3 regions of the Mesorhizobium sp. BR1-1-3 genome follow, and region 3 is predicted to be linked to each of the others. Evidence: predicted binding sites of a transcription regulator. Region 3 holds the regulator's gene; each other region holds the start of a gene.
The links. Region 3 encodes LexA, which represses DNA repair genes until DNA is damaged. Its sites were predicted from a motif close to TGTTCNNNNTGTGTTCNG; they were not measured.
Positions count from the first base shown of each region.

Region 1: LB559_RS31425 (ImuA family protein) is a predicted target of LexA. The motif match lies at 1,543-1,560, and genes of this name have one in related genera.
Region 2: dinB (DNA polymerase IV) is a predicted target of LexA. The motif match lies at 1,344-1,361, and genes of this name have one in related genera.

Region 1 is NZ_JAIUIC010000023.1:10,622-13,895, reverse strand. Features, by position in the region: gene LB559_RS31440 (HpcH/HpaI aldolase/citrate lyase family protein) at 1-534, shown strand, start outside; gene LB559_RS31435 (DUF1737 domain-containing protein) at 586-792, shown strand; gene LB559_RS31430 (metallopeptidase family protein) at 979-1,401, opposite strand; gene LB559_RS31425 (ImuA family protein) at 1,584-2,606, shown strand; gene LB559_RS31420 (DUF6504 family protein) at 2,548-3,274, shown strand, end outside.
Region 2 is NZ_JAIUIC010000022.1:2,878-6,151, forward strand. Features, by position in the region: gene LB559_RS31070 (cupin domain-containing protein) at 1-57, shown strand, start outside; gene dinB (DNA polymerase IV) at 67-1,314, opposite strand; gene LB559_RS31080 (winged helix-turn-helix transcriptional regulator) at 1,436-1,852, opposite strand; gene LB559_RS31085 (dihydrofolate reductase family protein) at 1,956-2,555, shown strand; gene LB559_RS31090 (2OG-Fe(II) oxygenase) at 2,580-3,274, opposite strand, start outside.
Region 3 is NZ_JAIUIC010000001.1:32,034-35,307, reverse strand. Features, by position in the region: gene LB559_RS00155 (ComEC/Rec2 family competence protein) at 1-1,485, shown strand, start outside; gene lexA (transcriptional repressor LexA) at 1,479-2,219, opposite strand; gene kynU (kynureninase) at 2,630-3,274, opposite strand, start outside.

The sequences.
Region 1 (3,274 bases), on a different contig from region 3:
TTCGCTCCCCACAGCGTGAAACTATGGGCGATGATCGAGACGCCCAAGGCGCTGCTCAACATCGGCGCCATCGCCGAACTTGGCCGCGATCCGGCCTCGCGGCTCAATTGTTTCGTTGCCGGAACGAATGATCTGGTCAAGGAGACCGGCATTCTGGCGACGCCTGACAGGCGCTACCTCGTGCCATGGCTGATGCAGATGGTGCTGGCCGCACGCGCCGGCGGCATCGACATGCTCGACGGCGTCTCCAACGATTTTCGCGACCTCGACGCCTTCGCCCATGAATGCGCGGAAGCCGCGGCCATGGGGTTCGACGGCAAGAGCCTCATCCACCCGGCCCAGATCGAAGCCGCCAACCGCGCCTTCGTGCCGTCCACGGAAGCGGTGGCCGAGGCACGCTCGGTGAAGGAAGCCTTCGCGCTCGCCGAGAATGCCGGCAAGGGTGTGATCGCGCTGAACGGCAGGATGGTCGAACGGCTGCACCTGGCGCAGGCCGAAAAACTGCTGGCGAAGGCAGCCGCCATCGGGTCATAAATGCTCGATGGATGCGAGCGGACTACAGCTACTCACGACAGGAATTGAACAATGAAACTCTACCGCTTTCTGTCCGCTCCGGACGATGCCAGCTTCTGCCACAAGGTGACAGCGGCGCTGAACAAGGGCTGGCATCTGTTCGGCTCGCCGACCTATGCCTACGACAAGAAGGCCAAAGCGATGCGTTGCGGCCAGGCCGTGGTCAAGGATATCGACGGTCAGGAATACGGGCCCGATACCAAGCTGAGTGACTGGTAGATTTGAAAAGCTCCGACGCAGGTGTGTTGAGATTCAGGTCAGGCCGAGTCGAAAATGGTGGTTTCCGAGAACCGGAGCGGAGCGTACTTTTGGGTACGTGAGCACAGTTCTACCGCGACGCGGTAGAGCGGGGAAGCGCAGGAAGCCATCATTTGCAGGCGGGCATCACCTGAATATCAGCGCACCCTACTCCGCCGCCTCTTCGATCTTCTCCATATCATCGTCCGACAGGCCGAAATGGTGGCCGATCTCGTGGATCAGCACGTGGGTGACGATGTCGCCCAGCGTCTCTTCGTTCTCGGACCAGTAATCGAGGATGGCGCGGCGGTAGAGCGTGATGCGGTTCGGGCCTTCGCCGGTCTGCGGGTTCCAGCGCTCGGCGATGCCGCGTCCCTCGAACAGGCCGAGCAGGTCGAATGGCGTTTCCAGCGACAGATCGTCCATGATTTCGTCGGTCGGGAACTCGGCGATCTGGATGACGATCTCGCCGGTCAGCTTGCGAAAATCCTCCGGCAGATGGGCGTACGCCTCCAGCGCCAGGAACTCCATTTCGTCCATCGAGGGCGAGAGTTCGTCGTGCCAGGTGCGGGTCTTGTAGATGCGGGCCATGCTTTGTCCTTTGATCCCGGCATATAGGCTTTCGCACCGGAATCGGCAAATGAACGGGCCGATGCGCCTGCGCCATCCCTGCAGAGAGGAATAAATTCCCCATGACTCTGCTTGACTCTTGGGATGCGCTCTGGAATCTATAGGAACATAACAGGAACAATTGTGAGTGGAAGCTGACCGTCATGGCGATGACCGCCGTGGCGCGGGAGACTGTTTTTGCCCTGCGCCGCCAGATCGCGAAAATCGAGGGAACGCTGCCCGAGCGCTTGGCTGCGCCGGCAGCCGCACCCTTTGATGCTGACGTCAACACTGATCTCACAATCGTCCGGCGTGGCATTGCCGCGGCGTTGCCGGATGCGTTCCTGCCTATCGGCGTCGGGCGCCTCGATGCCGCCCTGAGCGGCGGGCTGCCGAAGGCCGCCCTGAGCGAAATCCATGGGCTTGAAACCCGCGATGCCGGGGCCGTCGCCGGCTTCGCTTTGTCGCTCACCAGCCTGATCCTCAAGCAAACGCCGGGGCTGCCGGTGCTGTGGATCGGCACATCGGAGATTTTTCGCGAGGCCGGCTTTCCCTATGCCAGGGGGCTTCACGCCTCGTTCGGCATCGAGCCGGAGCAATTGCTGTTTTCCGAGGCGCCAAGGCTCGTCGATGCACTGTGGGTCGCCGAGGAGGCGGCCCGGATGACGGCGCTCGCCGCCGTCATCCTGGAAATCCGCGGCAATCCGCAGCGGCTTGACCTGACCGCGACACGCCGGCTGCATGCAAGGGCGCAAGCGGCCGGCCGGCCGGTGTTCCTGCTGCGGCAGGCGGCTGGGCCCGAACCGACGGCGGCACCCGTCCGCCTCATCGTCGCCTCGGCGCCGGCGGTGCCGCGCGACACCATCGCCGGGCCGCTGGCCGGCTCGATCGGCCGCCCGGCCTTCACCCTCACCATCGGCAAGAGCCGCACGGCCCTGCCTGGACAATTCACACTGGAGTGGAACCCCGATGAACGCGCATTCGACGAAAGAGCGGGCGAGGCAAGAGACCGGGCAAAGAATCCTGTCCCTGTGGTTTCCCTATCTGGCGGCGGAAAGAATCCTGCGCCAGCGTCTGGGGCGGTCCTGGCGTTCCCGGCCGTCGGATCACCCATCTCACCCGCCGCTCGTGATCAGCCATCGCGACCGCAACGCACAGCGCATCTCGGCCCTCGACGAGCGGGCTGAGGCGCTGCACCTGAAGCGCGACATGGGCATCGCCGATGCGCGCGCCATGCATCCGTCGATCGACGTCGTCGAGGCCGATCCGGAAGCCGATCGCCGCCTGCTCGAAGGCCTCGCCGACTGGTGCGACCGCTACACCCCGCTGGTGGCGCTGGACGGGGCAGACGGCCTGTTTCTCGACGTCACCGGCTGCACCCATCTGTTCGGCGGCGAGCGCGCCATGCTGGACGACATCCTGTCGCGCTTCTTCCATCAGGGTTTCGATGTCCGCGCCGGGCTTGCCGCGACGCCGGGCGCTGCCTGGGCGGCGGCACGCTTTTGCGGCGACCGCATCGTTGTGTCAGGCGAGGAGGAGGCGCTGCTGGCGCCCCTGCCGCTGGCCGCGCTGCGCATCGAACCTTCGACCCGCACCAGCCTGGAAAGTGTGGGCCTGCGCACGGCGGGCGCCGTCATGGCCGCACCGCGCGCGCCGCTCGCCCGCCGCTTCGGCGCCCTGCTGCTCCTGCGCCTCGACCAGGCGCTTGGCCGGCTCGACGAGGCGGTGTCGCCGCGCCTGCCCGTCGCGCCGCTTTCGGTCGAACGCCACCTCGCCGAACCCGTCACACTGACCGAGGACATCGAACGGCTGGTGGGCATGCTGGCGGCGACCTTGAAGACCGACCTCGAGCGCC
Region 2 (3,274 bases), on a different contig from region 3:
GGCATTTTCGACATGGGAGCGGTGAGGCGGTACTGGGACGGCGAAGAGATGGAGTAGCCCCCGGCTTCACAGCTCCTTCTCCGCCAACTCCCTGAATTCGTCGGGAACCGAGCGCGCCGCCTCCAGTGCCACGGTGCCGTAGCCGACCGCCTGTTTGCCGAAGCGCTCGCGGATCTTGTCGATGGCGCGGTCGGCGTCGAAGCGTGCTAGGCCCTTCTTCGTGCCGGGCCGGCGCCTCTCGTCGGCGAGGCCAAGCGGCAGGTGGAGCTGCAACTCGAAGCTTTCCTCAAGATGCGAGACCGAGATCGCCAGCAGCGAGATCGTTTTCTCCTGTGGATTGTCGGCAAGCACGCCGCGCACCAGATCGCCGGCGATCTCGGCCAGCATCGCGGTTGCCGAGATCGGCTGGTCAAGCGTGATCGAGCGGGTGACGGCTCTGAGATCGGCAAAGCGCACGCGTACCGTCACCGTGCGGCCGGGCCTTGCCTTGGCGCGCAGCCGACTGGCGACGCGGTCGGCCAGATGCAGCAGTGTCGGCACGATGACCCGTGCCACAGCCGGCTTCTGGCCAAGCGCCGATTGGGCGCCGGCCGAATGCGCGCGGCGCTTCGTCTCCAGCTTTCGCGGGTCGCGGTTCCAGGACAGGGCGGCGAGCTTTTCGCCGGCGGCGGGACCGAGCAGGCGCGTCAGCGCGCCGCGATGCGTCCTGGCCAGTTGACCGATGGTCTCGACGCCGATCTCGGCCAGTCGCGCCCTGGTCGCCGGGCCGACGCCCCACATCAGTCCGACCGGCAGATCATGCAGGAAGGCGAGTTCGGTGCCGGGTTCGACGACCACCAGCCCGTCGGGTTTGGCGACCTGCGAGGCGATCTTGGCCAGATGCTTGGTGCGCGCCACGCCGATCGAGATCGGCAGGCCGAGTTCGGCCCGCACGCGGCGGCGGATGGTTGTCGCGATCTCCTGCGGCGAGCCGAACAGATGCGTGCAGCCGGCGACGTCGGCAAACGCCTCGTCGATGGAAATGCGCTCGACTACAGGCGTAAAATCGTCGAGCACCTTGATCGCCGCATCGCCCAGCCGCTGGTAATGGCTGAAATTGCCGCCGACGAAGATCAAATGCGGGCAGAGTTCGCGCGCCTTGCGCCCTGGCATACCGCCACGCACGCCGAAGGCGCGCGCCTCATAGGAAGCGGCGAGCACGACGCCGCCGCCCACCGCGATCGGCTTGCCGCGCAGCGACGGATCGAGCAACTGCTCGACAGAGGCGTAGAAAGCGTCGAGATCGGCATGCAGGATGGTGGCTGTCGTTTCCATCGACCGCACATCCGCAGTTGCTGATAGATTGGAACAAATAAAGAACAAAGATGGATCGTTGTCAAGCGAAGGGCGATTGGGTGCGGCAACAGCCATGCCGGTTCGGCTTGAACGCAACCGCCTAGACACTATGCTCCGCTCGCAGCGCCGCTTTCATCTTTTCCAGCGCTGCTTCGCCGCCTGCCGCCAACTGATCGGTAATCTTGGCCAATCTCTCGTCGGCCTTGCGGTGCTTGCTGCCCCAGGCGCCGAGCGTCGCCAGCACCGGCAATAGGTCGATGCCTGCTTCGGTCAGCCGGTAGACCGTTCTCAAGCCATGCGTCGGGTCGTCGCTTCTGGTGAGGATGCCTTCGTCCTGAAGCGTTTGCAGTCGCTCGGCCAGCGTGCGCGAGGAGATGCCTTCGTCGGATTGCAGGAATTCGCGAAAGTGCTTTTTCCCGGCGAAGACCATGTCGCGGATGATGAGCAGCGTCCAGCGGTCGCCGATGAGTTCGAGCGACAGGTTGATCGGGCAGTCGGATTTTTCGCGCGTCGCCATCTATGGTTCCATTTCTAAATCACTTTACTATTGACATCGTTTTGGCCTTGCGTCAACAGTTCCAAATGTAAACTATTTTGCGATAGCCGTGAGGAGAATGACGGTGAAAAAGCTGGTCCTGCAGATGCAGATGTCGGTCGACGGCTTTGTCGGCGCCACCGAGGACCATTCCTGGCAGCTCTGGGAGTGGGGTGACGAGAGCGCTTGGGACGATGAGCTGAAGCAGGACTTCAACGCTGTCTTCACAGGCGTCGATACCATCCTGCTCAGCCGCAAGATGGCGCAGGAGGGCTATCTCACCCATTGGAGCAATGCCGCCAAGAAGTTTCCACACGATCCGTTCTACGCCTTTGCACAACGCATCGTCGACGCCCGCAAGGTGGTGCTCAGTGATAAGCTCAAGCAATCGGCCGGGGAGCCGGTCTGGGAGCGCACGAGCGTGGCCAGCGGCGACCTGCCGCGCGAAGTCAATGCGCTGAAAGCGGGCGAGGGCGGCGACATGGCCGTGTTCGGCGGCGCCGGTTTCGCGTCGGCGCTGATTGCGGCCGGGCTGGTCGACGAGTTTCAGCTTTTCATCAACCCGGCGGTGCTGGGTGCGGGCCGCCGGATTTTTGATCAGGGCGGTTTTAGAAACCTGCGGCTGCTCGGCTCGAAGACCTATGACTGTGGCATGGTGGTCAGTCGCTATGCACCGGCGGGGTGAGGGGGACCTCCATCTTCTCCCTGCTCACTTCGCATCGTGAAAAATAATCCCGACCGTGTGGCGCATGCCTGAGCGCAGCCGGCTGACGCCATGACGCAGGTTGACGCGGTAATTGCCTTTGGTGCCCTGCACCGGCCGGTTGTGGACGGCAAAGACAACGGCGTCGCCCTGGCGCAGCGGCACCACCTCGACCCGGCTCTGCATGCGCGGCCGCTGCTCGGTCAGCGCGAACTCACCGCCGGTGAAATCCTGGCCCGGCTCGGAGAGCAGGATCGCCACCTGCAGCGGAAAGGCGAGGTCGCCATAGAGATCCTGGTGCAGGCAGTTGAAGTCGCCAGGCACATATTGCAGCAGCAGCGGCGTCGGCCGCGTCTGGCCGGCGGCATGACACTGATCGAGAAACGCGGCATGCGTCGCGGGATAACGCATGGCCTGCCCCATCCGCTCGTTCCACCGATTGGCGACCTCGGCCAACCTGGGATAGAGCGCGCTGCGCAGGCCGCCCAGAAGGTCGGGCAAGGGATAGCGGAAATAGCGGTACTCACCCTTGCCGAAGCCGTGCCTGGCCATATGGATGTGGCTGCGGAAATGCTCTTCTTTGGGATAGAGGCCGGCGATCTCCCGGCATTCTTCGGGCGAGAGCAATTTCTCGATCACCGCGCAGCCGAAACCGTCGAGTTCGGCGGCAAGGGCGGGCCAGTCGTAACCCGCGACACGCG
Region 3 (3,274 bases):
GACATCAATGAGGCGATGCGACGTACCGGCATCTACCACATCATCTCCATTTCGGGACTGCATATGGCTCTGGTCGCCGGCACCATCATGGGGTTGCTGCGCGGCGCCTTCGCCTTGTTTCCCGATTTTTCCGCGCGTCGCCCGGTCAAGAAGTATGCCGCTGCCGCCGCACTGTTCTCGATCGCAGCCTACCTCGTCATCTCAGGTATCGTCGTCGCCGCCGAACGCAGCTTCATCATGCTGGCAGTGATGCTGATTGCAGTTCTGTTCGATCGAGCAGCACTCACCATGCGCAATCTGGCGATCTCGGCGATCGCCGTCATCGTGGTGTCGCCGCATGAGGTGGTCGGCCCGAGTTTTCAGATGTCGTTCGCCGCGACCGCGGCTCTGGTCGGCGCCTATGCCGGCTGGGCGGATCACCGCGCGGGAAAAGCAAGAACGCCGCCGCCGAAGCGATCCTTGCCCGGGTTCCTGACACGAAAATTCCTGCTGGCGGCAATCGGTCTGGCCATGACCTCGATCATCGCCGGCAGCGCCACGACGCTGTTTGCCATCTGGCATTTTCAGCGTGTGTCGCCGCTCAGCCTGTTCGCCAATCTCGCGGTTATGCCGATCGTCACCGTCGTCATGTTCCTGGCCGTCGCCAGCGCGCTGCTGATGCCTTTCGGATTGGATTGGCCAGCTCTCTACCTGATGGGCAAGGGCCTGACGATGATGATCGCCATATCAGGCTGGATCTCCGAGCGTTCGCCTGTCGATGGGGTCGGGCTGATTTCGCAGCAGTCGGTCCTGCTGGTGGCCATTGCCCTGGTCATCGCGACGATGGCGACGACATGGCTGCGGCTCGCGGCTCTGCCATTCGCGTTGGCAGGCTTGCTGACCGTCTCGGATACGCGCACGCCCGATGTGCTGATCTCGGAAGACGCCCGGCTGGTGGCGTTGCCGATCGGTGGCGGTGAGCTTGCCGTTAGCCGGCAACGGCCGAACGGATTCACCGTCGACAACTGGAAACGCGCGCTGACATCGGAAACCATTGTCGTTCCGGAAGTGTTCGACAACAGCGATGGGCAATTCGACGTCGCGGATGCCGTTGAGCTACCGCCGGGATCGCCGTTCTATTGCTCCTCAGGCGTTTGCGTGGCCAGGCACATGTCCGGTGCGATCATTGCCTATGTCGAGGACCGCAAGGACACCTGGAAAGCCTGCGGCTTCGCCGAGCTGATCGTCGTCAACGACGCCACCGCCTATGACGCCTGTCATAACCCGCTGGTTCTCGTCATCACCAAGCGGCAACTGGCTCGCAAAGGCAGTGCCGCGGTCTTCTTCGATCGCCAATCGGCGACCACGCCGGCGACGATCAGCTTCGCGGTGGACAGCCCATATCGGCCCTGGCACACGCAACGCAAATACTCTCGCGAGGCGAGGGGGCTGGCACCCTTCAAGAAACCCGAGAAGCCAGTGGTCAACCCACAGCCGTCTCAGTAGCGACGGATCAGGCCGACGAGCTTGCCTTGCACCTTGACCCTATCGGGCCCGAAAATCCGTGTCTCGTAGGCTGGATTGGCGGCTTCGAGGGCAATCGAGGCGCCCTTGCGGCGGAACCGCTTCAGCGTCGCTTCCTCTTCATCGACCAGCGCCACGATGATCTCGCCGGGGCTGGCCGTGTCGGCGTTGCGGATGATGACGGTGTCGCCGTCGAAGATGCCGGCCTCGATCATCGAATCGCCCTTGACCTCCAGCGCATAGTGCGCGCCGCCCATGATCATGTCCGGCGGCACCGAAATCGAATGCGTCTGATGTTGGATGGCATCGATCGGCACGCCGGCGGCGATGCGACCCATGACCGGGATCGAAACGGCAGAGACCGCATCGTCGTCATTGCCGGGCGAAGGCATCCGCGAAGGCGCCGGCTTGATCTGCCGGCCAAGAGCACCACCCTGACCAAGACTGCCCTGGATGACGCTTGGCGAAAACTTCTTTGCCGCATTGAGGCCTGGCGCGATGGAGTCCGGCAGCCGCAGCACTTCCAGCGCGCGGGCCCGATTGGGCAGCCGGCGGATAAAGCCGCGCTCCTCAAGGGCCGTGATCAGCCGATGAATCCCGGATTTGGAGGCAAGGTCGAGCGCCTCCTTCATCTCGTCGAAGGATGGCGGAATGCCGCTCTCCTTCAGGCGTTCGTGGATGAACATCAGCAGTTCATGTTGCTTGCGTGTCAGCATGGCGGCCCCCAGGTTCCCTGAAACCAGAATCGAAAAACAAACCCAGAACAAACACTATCTGTTCCAGTTGTGTTCTGCAACCGTTTAAAGTTTAATGAATTTGTTAAGGCTACTGAAATTATTTGGCGCTTGCCAGCGGGTTACGATCGACGGGCGCCACCTTCGGCAATGCGCCTGCTCACATTGAAATTGTTATGGTTAATGACCTGTGGCTTATCCCCTACCAAAGCTTGGCATTATCTGTCGATCGACCTCGACAAGGGGCGATTGCAACCTTCGGGACGTTCGTTGGCCGTGAACGAAACGGAGCCAAAACGCCAACGTCAGTTGGGCATTTTGGCTGGAAATTCAGCTCTCCGTTATTTGCCAGGCAGTGAGGGCAGCGACGGCGGATCGCCGGGATCGGTGCGTCAGGTAACGGCTTCCTTGACGGCGAAACGCTGGTCCTTCCATGCACCCGTGCGCAGAATGTCTTCCAGAACCTCAACCGCCAGCCACACATCCTTGTAGCTGACATAGAGCGGCGTGAAGCCGAAACGGATGGTCGACGGTGCGCGGAAGTCACCGATCACCCCGCGCTCGATCAGCGCCCGCATGATTTGATAGCCATGGTCGTGAAGGAACGACACCTGGCTGCCGCGCCTGGTCGCGTCGCGGGTAGTCTCCAGCGCGAGACCGTAGGCGCCGCACTTGGCTTCGACGAGCTGGATGAACAGTTCTGTCTGCGCGACGCTCTTCTTTCGCAATGCCGCCATGTCGACGTCGCTCCAGATGGCAAGCGCGCCTTTGAGCGCCCGCATCGACAGGACCGGTTGCGTACCGCACAGAAAACGGCGGATGCCGGTGCCGGCAACATAACCCCGTTCGAAGGCAAAGGGCCGCGCATGGCCCCACCAGCCGCTGAGCGGCTGGCTGATATCGCCGTGGTGGCGCTGTGCGGCATAGATGAAGGCCGGCGCGCCCGGACCGCCGTTGAGGTACTTGTACGTGCAGCCGACAGCGAAATCGGCATTTGCCTGATCGAGCTCGACGGGCAGGGCGCCGGCGGTGTGGCA